DNA from 3 places in the Enterobacter sp. PL_is379 genome. Region 2 is predicted to be linked to each of the others. Evidence: predicted binding sites of a transcription regulator. Region 2 holds the regulator's gene; each other region holds the start of a gene.
The links. Region 2 encodes PhoB, which activates phosphate uptake and scavenging genes when phosphate is short. Its sites were predicted from a motif close to CTGTCATAAAACTGNCNNAT; they were not measured.
Positions count from the first base shown of each region.

Region 1: the regulator PhoB is predicted to act here: its motif matches at 7,747-7,766, upstream of AC0TOY_RS20020 (esterase-like activity of phytase family protein).
Region 3: the regulator PhoB is predicted to act here: its motif matches at 2,399-2,418, upstream of glpT (glycerol-3-phosphate transporter).

Region 1 is NZ_JBVPGT010000032.1:243,585-253,374, reverse strand. It holds gene hpaB (4-hydroxyphenylacetate 3-monooxygenase, oxygenase component) at 1-848, shown strand, start outside; gene AC0TOY_RS20045 (4-hydroxyphenylacetate 3-monooxygenase reductase subunit) at 866-1,378, shown strand; gene AC0TOY_RS20040 (helix-turn-helix transcriptional regulator) at 1,558-2,475, shown strand; gene AC0TOY_RS20035 (carbon starvation CstA family protein) at 2,667-4,820, shown strand; gene AC0TOY_RS20030 (YbdD/YjiX family protein) at 4,886-5,089, shown strand; gene yjiA (GTPase) at 5,100-6,053, shown strand; gene AC0TOY_RS20020 (esterase-like activity of phytase family protein) at 6,343-7,701, opposite strand; gene AC0TOY_RS20015 (YfaZ family outer membrane protein) at 8,113-8,658, shown strand; gene AC0TOY_RS20010 (hypothetical protein) at 8,658-8,978, shown strand; gene AC0TOY_RS20005 (NAD-dependent succinate-semialdehyde dehydrogenase) at 9,024-9,790, opposite strand, start outside.
Region 2 is NZ_JBVPGT010000026.1:122,289-132,078, reverse strand. It holds gene phoR (phosphate regulon sensor histidine kinase PhoR) at 1-1,273, opposite strand, end outside; gene phoB (phosphate response regulator transcription factor PhoB) at 1,295-1,984, opposite strand; gene sbcD (exonuclease subunit SbcD) at 2,172-3,377, shown strand; gene sbcC (exonuclease subunit SbcC) at 3,374-6,505, shown strand; gene mak (fructokinase) at 6,572-7,477, opposite strand; gene rdgC (recombination-associated protein RdgC) at 7,601-8,515, shown strand; gene ppnP (pyrimidine/purine nucleoside phosphorylase) at 8,564-8,851, opposite strand; gene AC0TOY_RS08550 (AroM family protein) at 8,923-9,600, opposite strand.
Region 3 is NZ_JBVPGT010000029.1:15,356-25,145, forward strand. It holds gene glpQ (glycerophosphodiester phosphodiesterase) at 1-926, opposite strand, end outside; gene glpT (glycerol-3-phosphate transporter) at 938-2,290, opposite strand; gene glpA (anaerobic glycerol-3-phosphate dehydrogenase subunit A) at 2,542-4,170, shown strand; gene glpB (glycerol-3-phosphate dehydrogenase subunit GlpB) at 4,160-5,377, shown strand; gene glpC (anaerobic glycerol-3-phosphate dehydrogenase subunit GlpC) at 5,374-6,564, shown strand; gene AC0TOY_RS12620 (nicotinamide mononucleotide deamidase-related protein YfaY) at 6,598-7,797, opposite strand; gene AC0TOY_RS12625 (YfaZ family outer membrane protein) at 7,891-8,430, opposite strand; gene menE (o-succinylbenzoate--CoA ligase) at 8,555-9,790, opposite strand, start outside.

The sequences.
Region 1 (9,790 bases), on a different contig from region 2:
CCTCCTACGAGATGGTGGCAGGCGCAACCGGATCCCCGTACGACTATCCGCTCTCCAGCCGCTTTGACGAGAACGACGCCATCCTGGTGATGGATCACGTGCTGATCCCGTGGGAAAACGTGCTGATCTACCGCGATTTCGACCGCTGCCGTCGCTGGACGATGGAAGGCGGTTTCGCCCGCATGTACCCGCTGCAGGCCTGCGTGCGTCTGGCGGTGAAGCTCGACTTTATCACCGCCCTGCTGAAGAAATCCCTGGAGTGCACCGGTACCCTGGAGTTCCGCGGCGTGCAGGCGGATCTCGGCGAAGTGGTGGCCTGGCGCAACATGTTCTGGGCGCTGAGCGACTCCATGTGTTCCGAAGCCACACCGTGGGTCAACGGTGCGTATCTGCCGGATCACGCCGCCCTGCAGACCTACCGCGTGATGGCCCCGATGGCCTACGCCAAGATCAAGAACATCATCGAGCGTAACGTCACCTCCGGGCTGATCTACCTGCCGTCCAGCGCCCGGGATCTGAACAACCCGCAGATCGACCAGTATCTGGCGAAATACGTGCGCGGCTCCAACGGCATGGATCACGTCGAACGCATCAAGATTTTGAAACTGATGTGGGATGCCATCGGCAGCGAGTTTGGCGGTCGTCACGAGCTGTACGAAATTAACTACTCCGGCAGCCAGGATGAGATCCGCCTGCAGTGTCTGCGCCAGGCGCAGAGCTCCGGCAACATGGACAAGATGATGGCGATGGTCGACCGCTGCATGTCCGAATACGATCAGCACGGCTGGACCGTACCGCACCTGCACAACAACAGCGATATCAACATGCTCGACAAGCTGCTGAAATAGCGCAGCGGGAGGTTGCAATGCATTCAGATGAACAACGCCTGCGTTTTCGCGACGCAATGAGTAGCCTGTCGGCGGCGGTCAATGTGATCACCACCGAGGGTGAGGCCGGACGCTGCGGCATCACCGCTACCGCCGTCTGCTCGGTGACCGACACCCCGCCATCAGTGATGGTGTGCATCAACGCCAACAGCGCCATGAATCCGGTATTTCAGGGTAACGGCAGGCTGTGCGTTAACGTGCTGAACCACGAGCAGGAGATCATGGCTCGTCATTTCGCCGGGATGACCGGAATAACGATGGAGGAGCGCTTTGCCCTCTCCTGCTGGCAAAAAGGCCCGCTGGCGCAGCCGGTACTCAAGGGCGCGCTGGCCAGCCTTGAAGGCGAGATTAGCCAGGTGCAAACCATCGGCACGCATCTTGTCTACCTTGTTGAAATTAAAAACATCATTCTGAGTGACGCAGGACACGGCCTGATCTACTTCAGGCGCCGTTTCCACCCGGTTATGCTGGAGGCGGAAGCCGCCTTGTAATCCCCCTCGCGCTGGCCTTTTTTTTCCGGCCAGCGCCGCTTTCTACAAAAACTCCTAAGGTTTCCGCTAAATCACGCCGTTATATAACCATAAGAGAAATTTTCTGTGCCTGAATACTGACATTCTGTGTCAGTGCACCCGCATCATTCAGCGCATACCTAAATATACAGGATGACCTTATGGCTAAAACGACGCGGAGCCGCTCGGCTGAACGTCTGGTCGATATTCTGGTTGAGCTACATTTAAACGGTGTGGTAAACCGCAGTGCGCTAATGGAGAAATTCAAAATTACCGAGCGCACCGTCTACCGGGATTTAAATGCCCTCTCTCCCATTGTTGAACATACCGGTAACGGGCTATATCGACTGATCCATTCGGCACAATCGCCCGGTGGACAAGGCTTACATCACACTCTTGCTAACTTCCTGAATGCTGACAGCTTTTTCCCTGAAAGAAATACGGAATTCTGGCAGAATCTTGAAACGCGCGTTGACGAAAACCATATTCTTATTCTTGCGAATGAAGCCGAACACACGGTACAACGTGATATTCGCCGTCATTTAACGAAAATCGAGAGATCGATTAAAAACCATAATGTTTGTCAGATTGTTTATAAGGGGAAAACCCGTCTGATTAATCCCTATAAACTCATTAACAAAAAAAATATATGGTATTTACAAGCCACCGAAAATAGCCGCCTGAAATCCTTCTCATTGAGTCAGATTAGCTGGTTTGATATTCAGAAAACGACCTTCACCCCGGAAGAAAATGTCCTTGCGCTGCTGGAAAAAAGCCTCGACCCCTGGGTCTCTGAAAATACTTTCGCGGTGAAAATATTCATCAAAGATAATATTTCACATTACTTCCTGCGTCGCGATCTTCTGCCAGAACAAGAGCTGCTGGCGGAGCAACAGGGCGGCGTCACGCTGCGCTGCCAGGCGGCCCACGAGAACCAGATCCTGCCGCTGCTGTTCTACTGGCTGCCTCATATTCAGATTCTGGAGCCGAACTGGCTGAAGGAAAAACTGCTCGGAACGCTGGAGCACTATCTGGCGGTGGAGCGCAACCCGAATAATCAAGTGATCTCAATCACATAATTTCGCCCCCTGGCGGCGAGCCGGAACCGCTCGTCGCCGCCTTTGACCGCTCACCTGTCACTTTCAACCACTCATTCATTTACCGTCCTTTACACGCGCGAGGATCTGGCACGATCGCTCCAGCATTAATCAATACCTCCTCACAACGAACCCTGACCCTTTTTTCTTTACATAAAAAACCAGGTCTTACTATGGATACTAAAAAACTACTGAAGCACGTGCCCTGGGCCTTACTCGGGATCCTCGGCGCTTTTTGTCTGGCGGTTGTCGCATTACGCCGGGGCGAACACGTAAGCGCCCTGTGGATCGTGGTCGCGTCCGTTTCCGTCTATCTTGTTGCTTATCGCTACTACAGCTTGTACATCGCGCAGAAGGTCATGAAGCTCGACCCGACGCGCGCCACCCCGGCGGTCATTAACAATGACGGCCTGAACTACGTGCCAACCAACCGCTACGTGCTGTTTGGTCACCACTTTGCCGCTATCGCCGGTGCAGGCCCGCTGGTGGGCCCGGTGCTGGCCGCGCAGATGGGCTACCTGCCGGGTACCCTGTGGCTGCTCGCTGGCGTAGTGCTGGCGGGTGCGGTGCAGGACTTTATGGTGCTGTTTATCTCTTCTCGCCGTAACGGCGCCTCTCTGGGTGAGATGGTCAAAGAAGAGATGGGCCGCGTGCCGGGGACTATCGCCCTGTTCGGCTGCTTCCTGATTATGATCATCATCCTCGCGGTGCTGGCCCTGATCGTGGTGAAAGCGCTGGCCGAAAGCCCGTGGGGTGTCTTCACCGTCTGCTCAACCGTGCCGATTGCGCTGTTCATGGGTATCTACATGCGCTTCCTGAGACCGGGACGCGTGGGTGAGGTGTCGGTGATCGGTATCGTGCTGCTGGTGGCCTCCATCTACTTCGGCGGCGTGATTGCGCACGACCCGTACTGGGGCCCGGCGCTGACCTTCAAGGACACCACCATTACCTTCGCGCTGATTGGCTATGCGTTTATCTCCGCGCTGCTGCCGGTCTGGCTGATTCTGGCCCCGCGCGACTACCTGGCGACCTTCCTGAAAATCGGCGTTATCGTCGGTCTGGCGATCGGCATTCTGGTGATTAACCCGGATCTGAAAATGCCGGCGGTAACGCAGTACATCGACGGTACCGGCCCGCTGTGGAAAGGCGCCCTGTTCCCGTTCCTGTTCATCACCATTGCCTGCGGTGCGGTCTCCGGCTTCCACGCCCTGATCTCCTCCGGTACCACGCCTAAGCTGCTGGCGAACGAGAAAGACGCACGTTTGATCGGCTACGGCGCGATGCTGATGGAGTCCTTCGTGGCGATCATGGCGCTGGTTGCCGCGTCCATCATAGAACCGGGTCTGTACTTCGCGATGAACACCCCGCCGGCGGGTCTCGGCATTACTATGCCTAACCTGCACGAGATGGGCGGCGACAACGCGGCGCTGATTATGGCGCAGCTGAAAGACGCCAGCGCACACGCGGCGGCGACCGTCAGCTCCTGGGGCTTCGTGATTTCGCCTGAGCAGATCATGCAGACCGCGAAGGACATCGGCGAACCGTCCGTGCTGAACCGCGCAGGTGGCGCTCCTACACTGGCTGTCGGTATCGCACACGTGTTCCACAAAGTGCTGCCGTGGGCGGACATGGGCTTCTGGTACCACTTCGGTATTCTGTTCGAAGCGCTGTTCATCCTGACCGCGCTGGACGCCGGTACCCGTGCAGGCCGCTTCATGCTGCAGGATTTGCTCGGTAACTTCGTGCCGTTCCTGAAGAAAACCGACTCTCTGGTAGCGGGCATCCTGGGTACGGCGGGCTGCGTCGGCCTGTGGGGCTACCTGCTGTATCAGGGCGTTGTCGACCCACTGGGCGGCGTGAAGAGCCTGTGGCCGCTGTTCGGTATCTCTAACCAGATGCTGGCTGCCGTGGCGCTGGTGCTCGGCACCGTGGTCCTCGTGAAGATGAAACGCACCAAATACATCTGGGTAACGGTTGTTCCTGCGCTGTGGCTGCTGCTCTGCACCACCTGGGCGCTTGGCCTGAAGCTGTTCAGCGCCAACCCGCAGCTGGAAGGCTTCTTCTTCATGGCTAACCAGTACAAAGAGAAGATTGCCGCAGGCGGCGCAGACCTGACTGCCCAGCAGATTGCCAACATGAACCATATCGTGGTGAACAACTACACCAACGCGGGTCTGAGCATTCTGTTCCTGGTGGTGGTGTACAGCATTATCTTCTACGGCATCAAAACCTGGTTGAAAGTGCGTAACGCTGAAGGCCGTACGGACAAAGAAACCCCGTACGTGCCGGTGCCGGAAGGCGGCGTGAAGACCTCTTCACACCATTAATCCAGCATGTAACTGTAGGCCCGGATCGCTGCGCGCCACCGGGCTTTTTCTTATCAGGACCCGTTATGTTTGGTAACTTAGGCGAAGCAAAAAAATACCTCGGTCAGGCGGCGAAAATGCTGATTGGCATTCCGGACTATGACAACTACGTTGAGCATATGAAGACCAACCATCCGGATAAGCCGTACATGACCTACACCGAATTCTTCCGCGAGCGTCAGGAAGCGCGCTACGGCGGAAGTGGAGAAGGCGGCGTCCGCTGCTGCTAAAGGAGAGACCATGACCCCGATTGCCGTTACCCTGCTGACCGGTTTCCTCGGCGCCGGTAAAACCACCCTGCTGCGCCACATCCTGAATGAACAGCACGGCTTTAAAATCGCCGTCATCGAAAACGAATTTGGCGAAGCCTCCGTAGACGACCAGCTGATTGGCGATCGCGCCACGCAGATCAAAACCCTGACCAACGGCTGTATCTGCTGCACCCGCTCTAACGAGCTGGAAGACGCCCTGCTGGACCTGCTCGACAGCCGCGATCGCGGTGAAATCGACTTTGACCGCCTGGTGATCGAGTGCACCGGCATGGCCGACCCCGGCCCGATTATTCAGACCTTTTTCTCTCATGAGATCCTTTGCCAGCGCTATCTGCTGGACGGCGTCATTGCCCTGGTCGATGCGGTCCACGCCGATGAGCAGATGAATCAGTTCACCATCGCCCAGTCTCAGGTGGGCTACGCCGACCGCATCCTGCTGACCAAAACCGACGTGACGGGCGAAAGCGTTAAGCTTCGCGAGCGCCTGACGCGCATCAACTCCCGCGCGCCAATTTACACGGTGACGCACGGTGATATCGACCTGTCTCAGCTGTTCAACACCAACGGCTTTATGCTGGAAGAGAACGTCACCGCGAAACCGCGCTTCCACTTTATGGGAGACAAGCAAAACGACGTGGCGTCGATTGTGGTGGAACTGGACTACCCGGTGGACATCAGCGAGGTTTCGCGCGTGATGGAGAACCTGCTGCTGTCGTTTGCCGACAAGCTGCTGCGCTACAAAGGGATGCTGTGGATTGACGGCGAACCCAACCGCCTGCTGTTCCAGGGCGTTCAGCGCCTGTACAGCGCCGACTGGGACAGACCGTGGGGCGATGAAGTACCGCGCAGCGTGATGGTGTTTATTGGTATACAGCTGCCGGAAGAGGAGATTCGGGCGGCGTTTGCGGGTCTGAAGAAATAGCCGCCATGCATCCCCTCTCCTCTGTGGGGCTGAGGGATCCCCACAAAATATTGCCTGCACAGACGGCCCCCTCTCCCTTGAGGGAGAGGGCGGAGGTAACATCCCTGTAAAGCCCGCCTTCTCGGCGCATCCCTGCGCCTCGCCCCGGCCTGCAGGAAACGCCTCAGCGATTTACAGCCGGACCAGGTCGTCGCTATAAGCCCGTCATTTTTGTAACTACTCTCGTCGCTTTCAGTAAAAAAAATTACTGGAGATTCCTCAGTCTGTGGGGAGAGGGTAAGTAGAAAACTTATTTCACCGCCTCCGGCAGCGTCACAATCCACAGCTCGCTGTCGGACTCCGGCTTCTTCAGCGGCTTCACGCTGAGCGTGGTTTCCACCGGCTTATCATCCAGCGTCAGCTTGCCTTCCGCGTTCACCCGATAATCCTTGAGCTTTTTGCCCTCGACCGGGTTTTGCATCGCCACCTTCACGCCAAAGTCGTTATCGTTCGCCACCGCAAGCGTTTTGCTGTCGATAAGCGCCAGCCCTTCGGCCTTCTCCTGCTGCCAGCCCAGCGCGCGGAGATCGACGACCTGCGTTTTTGCTGCAAGGGTAATCCCGCGCTGCGCCAGGGTTTTCTCATCATCAAACTCCGGGTACTCGCCCGGCTTGTCAAAGGCGGAAAGATCGCTCGCCTTGCTGAGATCCACCTTGTAAATCAGGTTACGCATCCCGTCGTTTTTATCGCTTCCCTGCTCAATCAGCAGGATGTGCTGATTATCGAGCGCCACGATGTCGCCGATTTTGGCGTCGCTGTTTTTATCGTAGGCCGCGCTGTCGATGGGGTAACCGTACATCGCGGTTTTGCCGGTCGCCGGATCGAAGCTCACCAGACGCGTAAACAGCGCCTGTTTTTTGCTCTTCCCGTCGATATCCAGCGTGCTTTGCACGGCGGCGATAATGCGTCCGTCCGGCATGCGGGTCAGCCCTTCAAAGCCCCGGTTTGCCTGACGCCATTTAATAACGTTTGGCAGACCGCCCGCGATGGATTTTTCCCCTTCCGCGGCCTGCGGCCCGTGGATCGCGAGGATCTTGCCTTTGCTGTCGACGTTAATCAGGAACGGGCCGTACTCGTCGCACAGCCAGTAGCCGCCTTTGCCGTCCGGCGTGATGCCTTCCGTATCCAGTCCGCGGTTGTCACCCTTGAGCGTCTTTAAGGTATCGCTGAACGCCACTTCATTGGTGGAACCAATCACGCCGCTTTGCAGCGGCAGACCGTTAATCTCGCCTTTATCGTCATGCAGCGGACGGGCATCCGTTGCCTCTGCTTTGCCGTTCTGGACGCGGATGGTCATCAGCAGCGGCGCGAAATCTGGCGTGACAAATATTTTGGCTTCGTTTTTACCCATTTTTGGCGCATCGGCGTTGGGACCGCGATCGGTCACGGTCGCAAACGTCAGGGCATCGTCCTGCTTGCCCGTAAACAGCAGGCCAGAGCCAATCCCCACCGGGAGACCGTTCGGGAACGCATCGGCAAACGCGCCGCTGTATTTCACATGGGAGCCGTCAGGGAAGCTGACGACATAGCGCTCAGCGGTAGGCTGTGCCGCCAGGCCAGAGAAAGAGAGCGCACAACCGATAAACACAGGAATAATTTTTCTTTTCATATTGTTAGCATCCAGTTAGTGAAGCCAACAACGTAAAGAATAAACGTGTCAGAAAAATGACATGGAAAGGCAACCGGCATGGGCGAGTGAACGTATATTCAATGCCCGGAAATGTAAGGTTGTGTTGTATTGTGTGACAACTGAAATACTTTTGGAAATTATTAGAAACTCAATTAATTCACCTCTAATCACTATCCCTTCTTCGTTCAGTTTATGTTTAGTCAAAAAATTAAACGGTTCCTAAACACCAAAACATCACCCGTTGACACCCCGGCAATCAAACAGCATTGCAACAACTTCTATAAAAAACTTAACAATATCAGCATAAAACAGCGACTTTCATCACATTTGCAGTCATAAAAATCGCTTGTTAAGGTGCCCCCAGATGAATTTAATGACGAGGCATAAAACATGAAAAAACTGAATATCCTTCTTCTTTCTGCTCTGACCGCCCTCTCGGGTTCCGCTCTGGCAATGGGTGGCAGCATTGAGCAGGGTAAAAACTTTACCAACCTCAACCTGGAAATGGGGAAATCCTCATCCGGCCTGTATGCCGAAAGCAACTGGCTTAAAAACACCGATGACGGTACCCAGACCGGCGGCGTGGGCGCAGGCTACAACCTGGAAGTAGGCCCGGTAATGCTGAATGCGGGTGCCAAAGCCATCTACATCGGCCCGAAAAAAGGCGATAACGGCGTGGCGTTCCCGATCGGCGGCGGCGTAAACGTTGCCCTGACCGACAGCATCCACGTGTACGGTGAAGGCTACGTGGCGCCAGAAGGGCTGAACAACAGCGTGAAAAACTACGTGGAAGCCAACGGCGGCGTAAGCTGGACGCCGATCGCGCCGGTGACCCTGAAAGTGGGCTACCGCCACGTGAGCGTTGATGGCAAAGACGGTCGTCCGAACCATACGCTTATTGACGGCGCATATGTTGGCGGTGGAGTCACCTTCTGATGAAACACCGCATGACCGCGCTTTGCGTTCTGAGCCTCACGCTGATGCTCACCGGCTGCGTCCAGTACAAATGGGTGAAACCGGGCGTCAGCGACGTGGAAATGAATAAAAAGCTCACGGAATGCGAAGCGCAGGCACTGATCGACCTTCCCCCGGATAACGTGGTGACCGGTTCGAGCTCGGAAAAAACGGACAAATCGAAAAAGAAAAAGGATATTTCCACGAGCTACACGGTTGAAGACGCGAATGAATATCGCCGGGATACGCTGGTTGACAGCTGCATGTTTAAAAGCGGCTGGGACAAGATCGAAGTGCAATAATCCCCTTAAAAAAACCTGCCGGCTGGCAGGTTTTTTTATGGCCTCTTACTTACGCACCACCACCAGCTTCTGGTTCACAAACTCTTTGATCCCCAGATCCGACAGCTCGCGTCCGTAACCGGAGCGCTTCACGCCGCCGAACGGCAGCTCTGGCGCGGTATCGGTAAGCCAGTTGATGTACACCATCCCGGTCTCGATCCGGGACGCCATTTTCTTCGCGCGCTCGATATCCTGGCTGAATACCGCCCCGCCCAGGCCGTAGTGGGAGTCGTTCGCCAGCGCGACCGCCTCGTCGTCGTTTTTCACCACGTATATCTGCGCCACCGGGCCGAAGAACTCTTCGAAGTACGCCGGGTTGTCGCGCGAGATGTTCGTCAGGATCGTCGGCTCGAAGAAACTCCCGTCGCGCTGCACCGGCTTGCCGCCATAGTGCAGCGTGGCGCCGCTTTTCACCGCCTCGTTAACCTGTTTGGTCAGTGTTTCAAGCGCATCTTTCGACGACAGCGGCCCCAGCGTGGTGCTTTCGTCCAGCGGATCGCCAATCTTCACCTGCTTAAACGCTTCGGTGAATTTGCTCAGGAAAGCATCCGCAATCTTTTCATGCAGGATAAAGCGCTTCGCCGCGGTGCAGACCTGCCCGGCGTTGTTGAGGCGCGCATTCACACCAGTCTTCACGGCTTTGTCCAGATCCGCGTCATCCAGCACCACGAAGACGTCGTTACCGCCCAGCTCCAGCGTGGATTTCTTAATGTGCTTCGCCGCTTGTGCGGCCACCACGCTGCCGGCTTTTTCGGAGCCGGTTAATGCGGCGC
Region 2 (9,790 bases):
ATCGTTCCGGAATAACGAAACTGAAACGGGTTCCTTTACCCAGCGTACTTTGAATATCGAGACGGCTTTCATGGTGATTCACCGCGTGTTTCACAATTGCCAGCCCCAGGCCGCTTCCGCCCGTCTGCCGGGATCGCGCTTTATCCACACGGTAAAAGCGCTCGGTCAGACGCGGAATGTGCTCCGGCGCGATCCCCGGCCCATTGTCTTCCACGCTAAACTCCGCCCCCGTTGGGGCATGGTGCCAGCGCACCACGATATTTGTCCCCTCAGGCGTATGATTCACCGCGTTATACACCAGGTTGGAAATGGCGCTACGCAGTTCATCTTCGCTGCCCAGCACCTTCAGCGTACTGTCGACCTCAAAGGTCAGGTGATGCTTTTTGTGGCTTAACGTCTGCGCTTCACGCTCCACGACCCGCAGCATCATCGGGACATCAATGGTGTCATTTAGCGCCAGCGTTGGCGCCGCTTCAATCTTCGAGAGCGTCAGCAGCTGCTTCACCAGCCCTTCCATCCGGTGCGTTTGCTCGCGCATGGTGTGCAGCGCTTTTTCACGCGGCGCGCCTTCCAGCGTTTGCTCCTGCATCATCTCCAGGTAGCCCTGCAGCACGGTCAACGGGGTTCGCAGTTCGTGACTGACGTTGGCGAAGAAGTTGCGCCGCGCCCCTTCCAGCTGGTGCATCTGGGTGACATCGCGCGCCACCATCAGCCACTGCTTATCGCTGTAGGGCATCACGCGGATCTCCAGATGGCGACCATTATTGAGCTTCAGATTGTGCGGACGGGTAAAATCACGCTTTTTCAGGTACAGCGTAAACTCGGGATAGCGCAGAAGGTTGAGGATATTTTGACCGTTGTCATCCGGCCAGCGCAGGCCCAGCAGCTGTTGAGCCAGGCCGTTACACCAGAAGATCGTCCCTTCTTCGGTCGTCAGAATCACGGCATCCGGCAGCGACTCTGCACCGCTGCGGAAACGCTTAATCAGGCTTCCCAGCTCGCGGCGACGCTTTTTATTACGCATCTGCATCTGATGCAGACCGTACAGCAGCGGCTCCCAGCTGCCGCTTCCCGGCGGCGGCGTCATACTTCGGTCAACCCACAGCCACCAGGAGAGGCGCAGCAGGTTCCAGAAATGCCAGATCAGCAGCCCGGTGACCGACGCCAGCAGAAACCACGGCAGGTGTCCAAGAAAGGCCCCAAGAAGGAAGGCCGGAATACAGCATAAGATCAGTTCAAAGACGAGCCTTTTCCATGACAGACGTTCCAGCACGCGTCACACTCCTGTCATTGTTCAGAAACGGGTAGAAAAACGATAACCCGTGCCGCGGACCGTCTGCACCATGCGATCGTGGCCGCTCAGTTCCAGTGCTTTTCGCAGGCGGCGAATATGTACGTCAACCGTCCGGTCTTCGACATACACGTTAGTTCCCCAGACGTTATTCAGCAACTGCTCGCGGCTGTACACGCGTTCCGGGTGGGTCATAAAGAAGTGCAGGAGTTTAAATTCGGTAGGCCCCATGTCGAGGGGATTTTCACCAGTCATCACGCGGTGTGAGGTGGGATCAAGGCTCAGCCCCTGCATCTCAATCACCTCTTCCACCGCCATTGGCGAAATACGGCGCATCACGGCTTTAATGCGGGCGACCAGCTCTTTTGGGGAGAACGGTTTGGTAATGTAATCGTCCGCACCGGTCTCAAGACCGCGCACGCGATCCTCTTCTTCTCCGCGCGCCGTAAGCATCACAACCGGGATGTCGCGGGTCAGCGCCTCACGCTTCAGGTGTTTGATAAACTGCAGTCCGGAGCCGCCAGGCAACATCCAGTCCAGCAGAATCAGATCGGGCCAGGGTTCATTCAGCTGGTTCACTGCGCTGTCATAATCTTCCGCTTCAACCGGCTGGAAACCGTTTTGCTCGAGCACGAAGCACACCATTTCACGAATTGGAGCTTCATCTTCTACGACCAGAATACGTCTCGCCATACTTTGCCCTGTCTTATCTTATTTAAGTTACAAGTTTGTAATTCGGCGCCATTATGCGTCAGATTTATGACAGATTTATGAAAAACAGTACCACGATAACGGGCAAACCGTTGTTTTATTACAGCGGTTATTTTCCCTTCTCTGAACGTTTATAATCCTGCTTTCTCTTTTTTGCCACGGATCAGCTATGCGCATACTTCACACCTCGGACTGGCATCTGGGTCAAAATTTTTACAGTAAAAGCCGTGCGGCTGAACATGAAGCGTTCCTGAACTGGCTGCTGGAAACGGCCCGGACGCACGAGGTGGACGCGATTATTGTGGCGGGTGACATCTTTGATACCGGCTCGCCCCCCAGCTATGCGCGTGAGCTGTATAACCGCTTCGTGGTGAATCTGCAGCAAACCGGCTGTCACCTGGTGATTGTCGCCGGCAACCATGATTCCGTCGCCACGCTCAATGAATCCCGCGATATCCTGGCATTTCTCAATACCACCGTGGTCGCCAGCGCCGGGCACGCCCCACAGATCCTGAAAAAACGCGACGGGTCGCCGGGCGCTGTGCTGTGTCCGATACCGTTTTTACGTCCGCGGGACATCGTGCAAAGCCAGGCAGGGCTGTCGGGTGCAGAAAAGCAGCAACATCTGTTACAGGCCATCACAGACTATTACCACCAGCAGCACGCCGAAGCCTGTGCCCTGCGGGGTGAACAGCCTATTCCGGTGATTGCGACCGGGCATCTCACCACCGTCGGGGCCAGTAAAAGTGACGCCGTGCGTGACATCTATATCGGCACGCTGGATGCCTTTCCGGCGCAGAACTTCCCGCCAGCCGACTACATTGCGCTCGGGCATATCCACCGCGCGCAGGTTATTGGCGGCAGCGAGCACATCCGCTACTGCGGCTCCCCTATTTCGCTCAGCTTTGACGAAACGGGCAAAGCCAAATCGGTGCATCTGGTGAGCTTTAGCGAGGGAAAACTCCGCGCCGTCGAGACGCTGGAAGTACCGGTCACCCAGCCGCTGGCGGTGCTGAAAGGCGATCTCGATGCCATCACCGCCCAGCTGGAACAGTGGCGCGGTGCTGAACAAGATCCCCCCGTCTGGCTGGATATCGAAATCACCACCGATGACTACCTGCACGATATGCAGCGCAAAATCCAGGCGCTGACGGAGGATTTGCCCGTCGAAGTCTTACTGGTCCGCCGCAGCCGCGAGCAGCGCGAGAAAATTCTGTTAAGCGCTCAACGTGAAACGCTCAGTGAACTGCGGGTTGAAGAGGTGTTTGAACGCAGGCTCTCGCAGGAAGAGATTGACGACGCGAAGCGCGCAAGACTCAGCGAACTCTTCAGCCATACCCTGCATGCGCTCAATGATGAGGAAGAAAACGCATGAAAATTTTGAGCCTGCGCCTGAAAAATCTCAACTCCCTCAAGGGCGAGTGGAAAATTGACTTTACCGCGGAGCCGTTTGCCAGCAACGGGCTGTTTGCCATCACCGGCGCGACCGGGGCAGGAAAAACTACCCTGCTCGACGCCATCTGTCTGGCGCTTTATCACGAAACGCCGCGACTGCAGAAGGTCTCTCAGGCGCAAAACGATCTGATGACGCGCGACACCGCCGAATGCCTGGCAGAAGTGGAGTTCGAGGTAAAAGGCACCGCCTATCGCGCCTTCTGGAGCCAGAACCGGGCCCGCAACCAGCCGGACGGGAACCTGCAGGCACCGCGCGTGGAGCTGGCGCGCTGTGAAGATGGCAAAATCCTGGCCGACAAAGTGTCGGATAAGCTGGAGCAAACCGCCGCGCTTACCGGGCTGGACTACGGGCGCTTTACCCGCTCGATGCTGCTGTCACAGGGGCAGTTTGCCGCCTTCCTTAATGCCAAACCGAGCGATCGTGCCGAGCTGCTGGAAGAGCTGACCGGCACCGAGATCTACGGCCAGATTTCCGCCATGGTGTTTGAAAAACATAAAGCCGCCCGCAGCGTGCTTGAAAAGTGCGAGGCGCAGGCGGCGGGCGTCGTTCTGTTGAGCGAAGAACAGCAGCAGCAGTTACAGCAAAGTTTGCAGGCACTTACTGACGAAGAGAAAACCCTGCTGGTTCAGCAGCAAAGCCAGCAGAAAGATTTTCAGTGGCTTACGCGTCATGATGAGCTCGTGCGCGAGCAACAGCGCGTCACCGCGACGCAGCTGCAGGCGCAACAGGCGCTGACGAACGCTGCGCCAGAGCTGGCAAAGCTCCAGCTTGCTCTGCCCGCCGCCCAGCTTCGACCGCTCTGGGAACATCAGCAGGAGCAAACCGCGCGTCTGGCACAGACTCAGCAGCGAATTATCGAAGTAAATACTCGCTTACAAGCCAGAACCGCGCTGCGCTCACGTATCCGCAATACCGCCCTGCGTAACCACGAGCAGCTTCAGACCGAACTGACGGCGCTGGCGCAGTGGCTGGCGGAGCACGAGCGCTATCGGCTGCTGGGCCAGGAGATTGCCGGCTGGCGCGCCCAGTTCTCGCAGCTTAACCGCGATAAAACGCAGTTAGCCTCGCTTGCTGCGCGGATGAGTGAATTACGCAACAGGCTGGCTGAGATGCCGGAAAATGCGCTGACCCTGACGGCGGATGAGGTTAGCGCGGCCATGGAGCAGCAGTCCCGGTCACGCACGCTGCGCCAGCGGCTAACGTCGCTGCATGCCCGCTATCAGCCGCTGCAAAAGCGCCTGCGCCAGAGCGGTGAAAGCGTGCAGAAGGCCCAGGCCGAACAAAATAAACTCAATGAAACGCTGATGCTGCGCCGCCAGCAGTACAAAGAGAAACACCAGCACTATCTGGACCTGAAGGCCCTGTGCGAACGCGAAGCGACGATTAAAGACCTGGAAAGCTATCGTGCCCAGCTTGAGGCGGGTAAACCCTGTCCGCTGTGCGGTTCCAGCGAGCACCCCGCCGTTGAGCAATACCAGTCTCTTGAGCTGACGGATAACCAGCGCCGCCGTGATGCCCTGGAAAAAGAGGTCGCCGCCCTTAAAGAGGAAGGCCTGCTGGTGCTGGGACAGATTAATGCCCTGGCTCAGCAGATCCAGCGCGAGACAGACGAAGTTCAGACGCTCTCTCAGGAAGAGCAAGCACTCACTAAAGAGTGGATAGAGGCCTGTGCTTCCCTGAATATAGCGTTGAATATTCAGGACGATATCGCGCCATGGCTGAACGAACAGGAACAGTACGAGCGCCAGCTTTATCTGCTCAGCCAGCGTCTGACCCTGCAAAACCAGTTGAACGAGCAGGAAGCGCAGGAGCGACAGTATCAGCAGCAGCTGACGGCCGCGCGCCAGGCGCTGGAACACACCCTGCTCTCGCTATCACTCAACGTACCTGAAGACGGTAATGAAGCCGCCTGGCTGCACGCCCGCGAAGCGGAATTCTCGCAGTGGCAGGAGAAGCAAACGCAGCACGGCGTGCTTCAGGAACGCATAAACGCCCTGAAGCCGCTGCTCGACGCGCTTCCGGCAACGAAAAGCGCAGACGCCGAACCGGTTATTCCTGATAACTGGCGCGACATCCACGACGAGTGCGTGTCGCTACAGAGCCAGCTGACCGCGCAACAGCAGCAGGAGACGCTGGAGCAAGAGCGTCTGCAGCAGTCGCAGACGCAGTTCACCGCGGCGCTCTCGGCAAGCTGCTTTGCCGATCGGGACGCGTTCCTTGCCGCGCTGTTGGATGACGACGCTATTCGCCACCTCGAACAGCTGAAACAGTCGCTGGAAAGCCAGATACAGCAGGCCGCGGCCCTTTCCGGCCAGGCTAACCAGCAGCTGCAGGCTCATCTGGCGCTGCGGCCGGAAGGGCTCGACGCCGATGCACCTGCGCTGCAAAGCCAGCTGCAGCAGCTGGCGCAGCGGCTGCGCGAGAACACCACGCATCAGGGCGAGATCCGCCAGCAGCTTAAGCAGGACAGCGATAACCGTCAGCACCAGCTGGCGTTGATGCAGCAAATTGAAGAGGCCGCGCGCCAGGCGGACGACTGGGGGTACCTGAACGCGCTGATCGGCTCCAGCACCGGCGACAAGTTCCGTAAGTTCGCCCAGGGGCTGACGCTGGACAATCTTGTCTGGCTCGCAAACCAGCAGCTTAACCGTCTGCACGGGCGTTATCTGCTGCAGCGTAAGGCCAGCGACGCGCTGGAGCTGGAAGTGGTCGATACCTGGCAGGCGGATGCGGTTCGCGATACCCGTACGCTCTCGGGCGGCGAAAGCTTCCTGGTCAGCCTGGCGCTGGCGCTGGCCCTTTCCGATCTGGTGAGTCATAAGACGCGGATCGATTCCCTGTTCCTGGATGAAGGGTTCGGCACGCTCGACAGTGAAACGCTGGATACCGCGCTGGATGCGCTCGACGCGCTGAACGCCACCGGGAAAACCATCGGCGTGATCAGCCACGTTGAGGCGATGAAAGAGCGCATTCCGGTGCAGATTAAGGTGAAGAAGATCAACGGCCTGGGGTATAGCAGGCTGGATAAGGTGTTTGCGGTGGAATGAATGGGGTGATCGTGCGGTCTGATGCCCTCACCCTAACCCTCTCCCACAGGGAGAGGGAATAAACGTTTATTCTGGCCATAACCACGCCGCGCCGCGCACGCCGCTGGAGTCCCCGTGCAGCGCTTTGCGGATCGGGGTTTCGCATTCACCGCCGAAGACCCACTGTTTCACCAGGTTCGGCACCGTGGCGTACAGCCGATCGACGTTGCTCATGCCGCCACCCAGCACTATCACGTCAGGATCGAGAATATTCACCACGTGAGCCAGCGATTTCGCCAGCCGCATTTCGTAGCGGCTAAGCGCCAGTTCGGCGACAGGATCCTGTTCTTCGACCAGACGCATGATTTCGTTGCCCTTGAGCGGCTGGCCGCTCAGACGGTGGTAGTCGGTCGCAAACCCGGTGCCGGAGATAAACGTCTCGATACAGCCCTGTTTTCCGCAGTAGCATGGGACTTCAGCGCGGTATTTAAGCTCGTCTTCATCCATCCACGGCAGCGGGTTGTGTCCCCACTCGCCCGCCGTGCCGTTGCCGCCGATATGGGCGCGCCCCCCGAACGCCACCCCCGCGCCGCAGCCAGTGCCGATAATAACGGCAAACACGGTCTGGGCACCCGCTGCCGCGCCGTCGATGGCCTCAGAGACCGCCAGGCAGTTGGCGTCGTTGGCCAGACGCACGTCCCGGTTCAGACGCGCGCTTAAATCTTTATCAAACGGCTGGCCGTTGAGCCAGGTGGAGTTAGCATTTTTAACCACGCCGGTATACGGCGAGATCGACCCCGGGATCCCCATCCCGACGCTGCCGGTTTGCCCAGTCGCCTGCTCTGCCATCTCAACCAGCCTGGCAATCGTCTCGATAGTCTGGTGATAATCATCGCGCGGCGTCGGCAGACGGTGGCGAAACAGCTGCTCCCCCTGCTCGCTCAGTGCGATAACTTCTGTTTTGGTGCCGCCCAAATCGATCCCAATACGCACAAGACTCTCCTCATTATTTTGATTATCAACAGAGTAGAAGCACGCTTCCCGATTAGCAATGCAAGCGATGCGACAATTCGTTATCATGCCCGCTGATTTAACGACAAGGCCGTGGAAATTATCATGCTGTGGTTCAAAAATTTGATGGTTTACCGTCTCAGCCGCGACGTTTCGCTGCGTGCAGAAGAGATGGAAAAACAGTTAGCCGCTTATACCTTTTCCCCTTGCGGTAGCCAGGATATGGCGAAAACCGGTTGGGTTCCGCCAATGGGTTCACAAAGCGATGCACTGACCCACGCCAGCAGCACGGGTCAAATCATCGTCTGCGCCCGTAAAGAAGAGAAAATCCTGCCGACGCCGGTGGTTAAGCAGGCGCTCGAAGCGAAAATTTTCAAGCTGGAAGCCGAACAGGGCCGCAAGCTGAAAAAGACCGAAAAAGATTCGCTGAAAGACGAAGTGCTGCACTCCCTGCTGCCGCGCGCCTTCAGCCGCTTCAGCCAGACCATGATGTGGATCGATACCGTTAACGGGCTGATCATGGTGGACTGCGCCAGCGCCAAGAAAGCAGAAGATACGCTGGCCCTGCTGCGCAAAAGCATCGGCTCGTTACCGGTCGTGCCGCTGGCGCTGGAAACGCCAATTGAGTTAACGCTGACCGAATGGGTACGCAGCGGTGCTGCGGCACAGGGTTTCCAGATCCTTGATGAAGCCGAGCTGAAAGCCCTGCTGGAAGATGGCGGCGTAATCCGCGCGAAGAAGCAGGATCTGGTCAGCGACGAGATCGCCGTACACATTGAAGCGGGTAAAGTGGTCACCAAGCTGGCGCTCGACTGGCAGCAACGTATTCAGTTCGTGATGTGCGACGACGGTTCAGTGAAGCGTCTGAAGTTCTGCGACGAGCTGCGCGATCAGAACGAAGATATCGACCGGGAAGATTACGCCCAGCGTTTTGACGCTGACTTCATCCTGATGACCGGCGAGCTGGCCGCGTTGATTCAGAATCTGGTGGAAGGTCTCGGCGGCGAAGCGCAGAGATAACGGGTAAAACGTAGGCCGGGTAAGCGTTAGCGCCACCCGGCTAATTTTTTATTTCAGGTAGCGGCACAGATAAGAGGTAGGCTCAGCCACCTGCAAATGAAATTCGCTGTGGCCAGGGACGTTGAAAACTTGCCCGGCAGCGTAAACTTTCCATTCCGTTTCACCCGGCAGCAGGACGTTCAGCGCGCCGCTGACCACCGTCATTTCTTCCGCTTCCGCGGTGCCAAAGGTGTATTCCCCTTCAGCCATTACGCCGACACTGGCGCGGCCAGTGCTGCTGCTGGTAAAACCAATGGATTTCACTTTACCGGAAAAGTATTCGTTACTCTGAAGCATGAACTGGCCCTTATATTTTTAGATAAAAATTCACTATAGGGGCCATGCTCATCACCTGTCACGCAAAATCATTACATGAGGAGTTCCGAGGCCAGTCGAGCCATCAGAACGTTGGATAACAGCACGGGCACATCCAGCGCTTTTTGCAGCAAATCACGATGATGCTGATGGAAACCCAGGCAGTCCAGGATCAAGACATCTGCCCCTCTCTCCAGCAGTTCCTTCCCGGCAGCAATGAGTTTGGCGTCACTGTCCCAGAACGGATTTGCCAGCGCATACAAGGGCACTTTTTCCAGCACGTGCCATTTTGCCTCCTGGTTATCCATGAGCTCCTCAATGGGAACAATCACCCCCACCTGATGACCATCAACGATAGAGGCCACCAGCGGCGGAATGATGCGCATCGGTTCCAGCAAAATCGCATTACGCGCCGTGAGACCTTTAATGGGGGCAGTACTCATCAGCAAAATAACGTCATAACCTTGATTATCGAGCACTTCTATCACGCCCTGCAGCGAGCGCTCGATTTTCTGGCGTGAAACGTGCGCCAGTTTACCGTCACTTAATAACGTCGCCAGGGGATCCTCCCCCGCCTCGACAGCGTAGTCTTCCATGACCTCTTCCCGACTCATCTTCCCCAGCAGGCTGAGATGCGTTATCTGTTGTTCAGATACGTGCTCGGTTAAGAGCGGTAACACTTCGCTTACAGGGACCACACCAATGGTGAGGATCGCCAACGTTGCCTTCATTTTTATCGCCTTCCATTACTCCAACATCGTGTACACAGGTACAGGCTCACTACGCTGCACAGTTCATTTTTTCAACAAAACAGCACCAAGCGTAGCAGGTGATCCCGACATCGAAATGTAAAGATCGCCTGCCGATACCGGAGTTACTTGTAATAACTAAATATTAACTCCTGCTTAACTTTCCCGATGA
Region 3 (9,790 bases), on a different contig from region 2:
ACCGTGTACGGATGCACCTGCATCTTGCTGGCATGTGCTTCTTTCACCATCGCCGTCAGCTTCACGTGGCCCGGCGTGGAGCCTTCCGCCACCAGCATGTGATAATCCGGCCCGATGCCGTCGGCGTACTGCGCAATCTGCTTCATCGCGCCCGGCTTAAACATCCAGTCGTAGTTGTAGTTAACCCACTTCCCGTCCGGCTGTTTCTCCTGGGTTTCATTCCAGTCAGTGTAGGCAATCAGCTGCACCAGGTTGAGGTTCATGCCCATCTTCGGCTCCAGCTCGGTTTTGATGCGCTTCAGCTCGGCGGCATCAAAACACTGCAGGTAGACTTTGTCCTTCTTGCTGGTGTAGCCGTACTGCTTCAGCACCTCCAGCGTCTTTGCGGCAATGTCTTTTCCTTCCTGATGGTGGAACCACGGCGCTTTGATCTCCGGGTAGATACCGATATTTTTACCGGTTGAGTGGTTCAGCCCCTGAACAAACTCAATCTCTTCCTGGAAGGTATGAATGCGGAAGTCAGATTTGCCCATCGGGAAACGTCCCGGATAGACCTGCACTTTCTTGCCGTTTTCAATCTCGAAGCCTTCGGTAAACTTCAGGGAACGGATCTCCGCCAGGGTGAAATCAATGGCGTAGTAGCGGCCATCTTTTCGCGCGCGGTCCGGGAAACGCTCCGCCACGTCCGTCACGCGGTCCAGATAGTGGTCATGCAGGACAACCAGCTGGTCGTCCTTCGTCATCACCAGATCCTGCTCGAGGTAATCCGCGCCCTGCGCATAGGCCATCGCTTTCGCCGGCAGCGTATGCTCCGGCAGATAGCCACTCGCGCCACGGTGGGCAATAACGATTTTATCCGCCGCCAGCGCGGAGCCTGTCATCAGGCCCGCCAGCAGCAGGCCTGTCGCTAACTGAGTTAATTTCATCGTAAAGCTCCTTATTGACGACGTGCCAGCACTTCCGCGTGGTGACGTTTCTCACCGATCATCACAACAATCAGCAGCAGTACCGCCAGCACGCTACCGCCGATCATCACCATAAAGCCGCCGTCCCAGCCGAAGAAGTCAACGGTGTAGCCCACAATGGCGCTCGCCGCGACCGAACCGCCGAGGTAACCGAACAGGCCGGTAAAGCCTGCCGCCGTGCCTGCCGCTTTTTTCGGTGCCAGCTCCAGCGCATGCAGACCGATCAGCATTACCGGACCATAAATCAGGAAGCCGATGACGATCATGCAGGCCATGTCTACTGATGGGTTGCCCGGCGGGTTGAGCCAGTAAACAACGGTCGCGATGGTCACCAGGGTCATAAAGAAGACGCCCGTCGCACCGCGGTTACCCTTAAACACCTTGTCCGACATCCAGCCACAAAGCAGCGTGCCCGGGATCCCGGCATATTCATACAGGAAATAGGCCCAGGACGATTTATCCAGCGCAAAGTGCTTTACCTCTTTCAGGTAGGTTGGCGACCAGTCGAGGATGCCGTAGCGCAGCAGGTAAACGAACACGTTCGCCACCGCGATGTACCACAGCAGCTTGTTCGGCAGGACGTACTTCATGAAGATCTGTTTTGCGGTCAGCTCCTCTTCGTGCTCCTTGCTGTAATCATCCGGATAGTCGTTTTTGTACTCTTCAATCGGCGGCAGGCCGCAGGACTGCGGCGTATCACGCATCAGCGCGAAAGCGAAAATCGCCACCACGATGGCGCCAAAGGCAGGCATATACAGCGCAGCGTGCCAGTCGTTGAACCAGGCCATCCCCAGCAGGAACAGCAGCGGCGGAATACCGCCACCCACGTTATGGGCACAGTTCCACACCGACACGATGCCGCCGCGCTCCTTCTGCGACCACCAGTGCACCATGGTGCGTCCGCACGGCGGCCACCCCATCCCCTGGAACCAGCCGCAGAGGAACAGCAGCACGAACATGATGGCAATGCTGGAGGTTGCCCACGGCACAAAGCCCATGAACAGCATCACCGCGGCCGCCAGGATCAGACCGGCGGGCAGGAACACGCGCGGATTCGAGCGATCCGACACGGAGCCCATGATGAATTTGGAAAAACCGTAGGCGATGGAGATCCCCGACAGCGCGAACCCCAGATCGCCGCGGGAAAAGCCCTGCTCCACCAGATACGGCATGGCGAGCGCGAAGTTTTTACGTACAAGGTAGTACGCCGCGTACCCGAAGAAGATCCCCAGGAAGATTTGCCAACGCAGACGGCGATAGAGCGGATCTATTTCTGCCTCTGGCAGACGCGCCCTGTGGGGCGCAGGTTTGAAGATACTGAGCATAACAGCCTCCGTGGCCTTGAAATGAATGAGCAGGTGGCTCGCACCTGAATTCCAGAGGCGGGGATGTTAAGAAATCACGGTGATTGTTACTGTGAATCAACGCACAGATTGTTACAGAAATATGACAGAATGCGCAAAAAAGCGCATGAAATCACGTTTCACTTTCGAATTCCGCGCGTTTATGTTCGAAATCAAACAAACCACAAAATTAATATGGCTAAATGATAAAAAACGAACATAGAGGGTAAACAATGACCATTCACGATCCTCGCTACAGCGATGTGATAATCATTGGCGGTGGCGCAACCGGCGCCGGGATCGCACGCGATTGCGCCCTTCGCGGCCTGAGCGTCACGCTTCTGGAACGCCATGATATCGCTACGGGCGCAACCGGGCGTAACCACGGCCTGCTGCACAGCGGCGCGCGGTATGCGGTCACCGACGCTGAATCCGCGCGCGAATGTATTGCTGAAAACCAGATCCTCAAGCGTATCGCCCGCCACTGCATTGAGCCGACCGACGGCCTCTTTATTACCCTTCCCGAAGATGATCTCGCCTTTCAGGACACCTTTATTACCGCCTGCAGCGCCGCGGGCATTCAGGCTGAGGCCCTGGATCCGGCGCTGGCGCGGCGGCTGGAACCGTCGGTTAACCCGGCGCTTATCGGCGCGGTGAAGGTCCCTGACGGCACCGTCGATCCGTTCCGCCTGACCGCCGCCAATATGCTGGACGCCCGGGAGCATGGCGCGCATATCCTGACCGGGCATGAAGTGACCGGGCTTATCCGCGAAGGCCATCGTATCTGCGGCGTGCGGATCCTTGATACGCAATATAACGAACACAGCGAGCTGTATGCCGCCGTTGTGGTCAACGCGGCGGGGATCTGGGGGCAGCGGATTGCGGAATACGCGGACCTTTCGGTGCGCATGTTCCCGGCGAAAGGCTCGCTGCTGATCCTCGACCACCGCATCAATAACCACGTGATCAACCGCTGCCGCAAACCGTCTGACGCCGATATCCTCGTGCCGGGAGATACCATTTCGTTAATCGGGACGACTTCAACCCACGTGGACTACAGCGAGATTGACTACAACCGCGTCACCGCTGAAGAGGTGGACATCCTGCTGCGCGAAGGGGAAAAACTGGCGCCGGTGATGGCCCAGACGCGTATTCTGCGCGCCTACGCGGGCGTGCGTCCGCTGGTCGCCAGCGACAACGACCCGAGCGGACGTAACGTCAGCCGGGGCATCGTGCTGCTCGATCACGCCGAACGCGACGGCATGGACGGGTTTATCACCATCACCGGCGGCAAGCTGATGACCTACCGCCTGATGGCCGAGTGGGCGACCGATGCCGTCTGCCGCAAGCTGGGCAATACCGAACGGTGCGTGACGGCAGAACAAGCCCTGCCCGGCTCGCGTCAGTCCACCGAGAAGACGCTGCAAAAAATTATCTCCCTGCCTGCGCCGCTGCGCGGGTCCGCTATTTACCGCCACGGCGACAGAACGCCACAGTGGCTCGGTGAAGGACGACTGAGCCGCAGCCTGGTGTGCGAGTGCGAAGCCGTCACCGCCGGTGAGGTGCAGTACGCGGTGGAGAATCTGACGGTCAACAGCCTGCTCGATCTTCGCCGCCGCACCCGCGTCGGAATGGGCACCTGTCAGGGCGAGCTGTGCGCCTGTCGTGCCGCCGGTCTGCTGCAGCGTTTTCACACCACCACCGCCACCCAGTCGCTCGATCAGCTCAGCGCGTTTTTAAACGAGCGCTGGAAAGGCATTCAGCCTGTCGCCTGGGGCGATGCCCTGCGCGAAAGCGAATTTACCCGCTGGGTCTACCAGGGGCTTTGCGGTCTTGAGAAGGAGCAACGCGATGAAATTTGATACCGTAATCGTCGGCGGCGGGCTGGCAGGCCTGCTCTGCGGCATCAAACTCACGAAGCAGGGGCTGCGCTGCGCCATTATCACCCGGGGCCAGAGCGCCCTGCACTTCTCGTCGGGCTCGCTGGATCTGGTGGACGAAGCGTACCGCGATAAGCTGCCGCCGGAACACCCGTATCACCTGATTGGCGCGCAGCATATTGACCGCTTTGCGCTGGAAACCGAAGCGCTGCTGGCGGACTGCGGCGCACGTCTGCAGGGCAGCGCCCGGCTCAATCACCAGCGCGTTACGCCGCTCGGCACCCTGCGTTCCGCGTGGCTCAGCCCGGAGGAGGTGCCCATTGCCCCCATTCGCGCGGGACGTGTGCGGGTGGTAGGGATTAGCGGCTTTCTGGATTTCCAGCCCCATCTCGCAGCGGCGTCGCTCTGTCGCCAGGGCGTTAACGCGGAAACGGCAGAGATAGAACTGCCCGAGCTTGATGTCCTGCGCGATAACCCGAGCGAGTTTCGCGCGGTGAATATCGCCCGTTTTCTTGATAACGAGGACAAATGGCCGCTGCTGTATGACGCGCTCAGGCCGCTCGGCGAAACCTGCGATGCCCTGCTGATGCCCGCCTGCTTCGGTTTACGCGACAACCGACTCTGGCGCTGGCTCTCGGATCGTCTGCCCTGCTCGCTCGGCCTGCTGCCAACGCTGCCCCCTTCCGTACCCGGCATTCGCCTGCATACCCAGCTCCAGCGTCAGTTTGTCGCGCAGGGCGGCGTGTGGATGGCGGGTGATGAGGTGAAAAAAATCACCCTGACCGACGGCGCGGTGAGCGAAATCTGGACGCGCAACCACGACGATATTCCGCTTCGCGCCCGCTATACGGTGCTGGCAAGCGGCAGCTTCTTCAGCAACGGGCTGCTGAGCAGCCGGGAGGGCATCCGGGAAGCCATTATGGGGCTGGATGTTCGCCAGCGTGCCTCACGCGCGGACTGGTATCAGAGTGATTTCTTCTCGCCGCAGCCCTGGCAACAGTTCGGCGTGATTGTCGATAACCAGCTGCATCCGCAGCTTTCCGGTAAACCCGTCAGGAATCTCTTTGCCATCGGCTCGCTGCTGGGCGGGTACGATCCCATTGCCCAGGGATGCGGTGGCGGGGTCTGCGCCGTCACGGCGCTGTATGTGGCAGAGCAGATTAGCCAGCGCACGGAGGCTGAACAATGAACGACACCCGTTTTGAAAGCTGCATCAAATGCACGGTGTGTACCACCGTCTGCCCGGTCAGCGGCGTTAACCCACGCTATCCCGGACCAAAGCAAGCCGGGCCGGACGGCGAGCGCCTGCGCCTGAAGGACGGCAAGCTGTACGATGAAGCGCTGAAATACTGCATTAACTGCAAACGCTGCGAAGTCGCCTGCCCGTCGGATGTGAAAATCGGCGATATCATTCAGCGCGCCCGGGCGCGCTACAGCACGCAAAAACCGACACTGCGCGATGCGATCCTGAGCCACACCGATCTGATGGGCAGCGTCTCGACGCCCTTTGCCCCCATCGTGAATGCCGCGACCTCGCTCAAACCGGTGCGTCAGCTGCTGGATGCCACGCTGAAGATAGACCATCACCGCAGCCTGCCGAAATATTCTCACGGCACCTTCCGCCGCTGGTACAAATCCGTCGCGGCGCAACAGGCGCAGTACGCCGACCAGGTGGCCTTTTTCCACGGCTGCTATGTGAACTACAACCACCCGCAGCTGGGTAAAGATCTGCTGAAGGTGCTGAACGCCATGGGCACGGGCGTTCAGTTACTGAACAAAGAGAAGTGCTGCGGCGTACCGCTAATTGCCAACGGGTTTACCGATAAAGCGCGCAGGCAGGCTCAAAGCAATGTCACCTCCCTGCGCGAAGCCATTGTCGATAAAGGTATTCCGGTGCTGGCGACCTCGTCCACCTGTACCTTCACACTGCGCGATGAGTATCCGCATCTGCTGGACGTGGATAACACCGGCCTGCGCGAGCACATCGAGCTGGCGACACGCTTCCTGTGGCGCAAACTGGATAGCGGGCAGACGTTGCCGCTGGGGACATTACCGCTGAAAGTGGTCTATCACACGCCGTGTCACATGGAAAAAATGGGCTGGTCGCTCTATACGCTTGAGCTGCTGCGGCTTATTCCAGGCCTGGAGCTGACGGTGCTGGATTCGCGCTGCTGCGGGATTGCGGGGACCTACGGCTTTAAGCGTGAAAACTACGAAACGTCACAGGCGATTGGCGCCCCGCTGTTCCGTCAGATTGAAGAGAGCGGCGCGGATATCGTGGTAACGGACTGCGAAACCTGCAAGTGGCAGATTGAGATGTCCACCAGCAAGCGCTGTGAACATCCGATTACCCTGCTGGCGAAGGCGCTGGGCTGAACAGTGCCGGGGCGAAAGGCCCCGGCACAGGTTTTACTCGATAAACAGCGACTCGACCACATGGATCCAGCCGTGCTCGCTGGCAACCTCTTTACCATTCAGCCAGCGGCGCAGCATGTTCAACGCCATCATCGCGCAAACCTCCTGACGCACCGCCAGGCTATGGCGGGTGATGCTCATTTTAACCCGCAGCGCCCAGGTGCCTTCCGGCGTCGCCAGCGCGAAGTTAAGGTATTCCTCGTCCAGCCCCCCGACAAACAACGCCAGACCGGCAAAATGCTTCACCCTTCTCTCGGACGCCCAGCGGGCGGTCTGCGCCAGGGTCTCCTGCTGGAACGGCACCACTTCGCTGGCCAGCAGCGGCGCGTTGACGCGCGACAGCTGCAGCGCCAGCAGGCCACCGGTGAACTGCTCGCTTAAGGTCACGCTCAGCTGACGCGCCTGCAGATGCGTCGCAATCTGCGCGGGCAACCCTTCCGTACCTTCAAAGATCAGGCTTTCGCCCGCCACGCGCTGCACCTCTGGCCACAGGGCCAGCATCGCCTCTTTCTGTTCGGCCGGGCCTGTCAGCTTAAGTTCAATGATCGGCATGGAGGAGCGATAGCCCATGGACACGCCTGGCGGCAGCGGAAGATGATCGAGGCTCTGGGCCAGATCGCTTTCCGAGCGGCCAAAGGTGGTCAGACGCAGGCACAGCGGCGGTTCAGGCAGGGTAAAACGATCGCGAAGGCGCGGCAGGACCTGCTGCTCGACCATCACTTTAAATTCTGAGGGCACACCCGGCGTAAAGAACATCAGGCAGCGGTTCAGCTGCATAGCAAACCCGCACGCGGTACCCACCGGGTTATCGACCAGTTCAGCACTGGCGGGAATTTCAGCCTGTTTGCGGTTGCTTGGGGCCATGACGCGGCCACGTTCGGAGAAAAAGCGCTCCATCTGCGAAAGCCACGCCTCGTGCAGCACCAGCCCTTCGCCTTTTGCGGTCGCGGCGGCCAGGGCGCTGAGATCGTCGCCGGTGGGGCCGAGTCCGCCGTTCACAATCAGCACGTCGCAGTGCTCGCTGCGCTCACGCAGAATAGCGACCAGCGACTCAAGATTGTCGCCTACGGTATTGCGGCGCGTTAACGGTAATCCTTGCTCAAAGAAAAGATCGGCAAGCCAGGCAGCATTGGTATCAATAATTTGTCCATGCAGCACTTCGTCGCCGGTGGATAACATCTCCACGTTAATCATTATGTTCTCCCGCTTATATGGTCAAAACACTATAGCGCAAACGCGGGGTGGAGAAGAGAGAAACTGGCGCGACAGAACGCCGCGCCGGAGTGATTAGAAGCCTGCGCTAACGCCCACGTACGGGCCGTCGGCCAGCGCATTGTCACGGTTGCCGTCTTTACCGGCCAGGTTCAGATAGCGATAGCCAGCTTCGATGGTAATCGGACGCATGATGGTCCAGCGCGCACCGGCGTTGGCCTCTTCATAACTTTCGATACCGCTGGAGAGGGAGTCCGGCGAATAGTAGTACTCACCAAACAGGCCGAAGCTGTCGCCAATTTTCCACTGCAGGCCGCCGCCCACTGCCGCCGCGTACCCTTCATCACCGTCATTTGGGTTGGTATAGATGCCTTTACCGCCGACGGTCGCCAGGAACGGGCCAAGAGGAACGTTGAGACCCAGGCCGAGGCTGGCCGCGTCGCCGTCGTCATCGTTATGCGTCCAGCCGCCGGTCATCGCCAGACCGGATGTCTCAGTACCCATGCCAAAGCCCAGGTGGGTATAATCCTGACCCGCCGAGCCGTTAATGCTAATGGCGTTCGCCGCCGCCGATACAACCATCAGGCCGAAGCCCAGTAATGCCACTTTTTTCATTGTCGTGATCCCGCACAATTATTATAAAGAAGTCCCAAAACCGCGAGATTTTAACCGGAGTCTCCCGGGGATCAAGCACTCTGCGTGCGGCCGGTCTGTAGATTGTAACTTTTTGAAACGGCTATTATCCCTTCAGCGATGCGTTCACCCACTGCTGCAGCGCGCGGCGTGAGACTTTGATGCCGCCATTTTTGAGTTCAGTCGGTAACACCAGCCAGCGGACGGGTTGCTCAAAACGCGCGACCTTATCCCTGACCCAGTCGGGTAAGCAGGTGATATCCGTTCCCGGCTCACACTCCACCACCGCCACCGGACGTTGCCCGAATTCAGCGTCGTCCAGCGGGACGACAAACACCTGGTTAACCTGCGGGTGCGTGGCGATAACGCGCTCCAGCGATTCCGGCTGGATCCCTTCTCCGCCGCTAAAAAAGAGGTTGTCCATGCGGCCAAGGATCGTCAGACGGCCGTCATGCCATTCGCCGCGATCGCGTGTGGCGAACCAACCCTGCGCGTTGGTCAGCGGAATCAGTTCGCCGTCTCGCCAGTAGCCTGAGGCCATGCTTTGCGCCCGGATCCAGACTTCACCATTAACCACCTGCACCTCTCTGCCCGGCAGCGCACAGCCCACGTCCGGCTCGCCGTCCGCCTCTTTCGCACAAACGGTAGAGGCAAACTCGGTCAGACCGTAGCCGCAGAAGGTGCATATATCCTGCTCTCGCGCCTGTTCGGTCAATTCAACAGGGATGGCCGCCCCGCCCAGCAGCACCGCTTTCAGTGCGACAGGCTGGTGCGCATTCAGCAAGCGCCAGAGCTGGGTCGGCACCAGCGAGGCGTGGGTGCAGCCGCGCAACGCCTGCTCAAGAGGCTGTTTCTCGCGTACGGTTAACCGCGCGCCGGCCTGCAGCCAGCGCCATAAAATTCCCTGGCCGGAAACGTGAAACAGCGGTAGCGAGAGCAGCCAGTCGTCGTCTTCACCGTAGGGCATCAGCGACAAAACGCCGCGCGCGCTGGCGAGATGCGCCTCGCACGTATGCACCGCTGCCTTAGGCAGCCCGGTGGAGCCGGAGGTCAGCGTCATGGAGGCCAGCCGCGCCGGTTGCCACGCAGCGCAATACGCATCGGCTGTCTCGTGCATATGCAGGGCAGGAAGAGCGTCGTAGCTGCCGTCCAGCACCAGCGCAAAGCACAGCGTCATCTGCGGAAGCAGCACGTCCAGCAGCAGGCGCGGAAGCTGCGGATTAGCGGGAAGAATACGCGCCCCGCACTGGAGGAGCGCCAGCCACGCCAGCAGGGTTTGCGGATGATTATGGGCCAGCAGCAGCACGCCGTTGCCCTCCTCCACGCCCTGCCGGTGAAACTC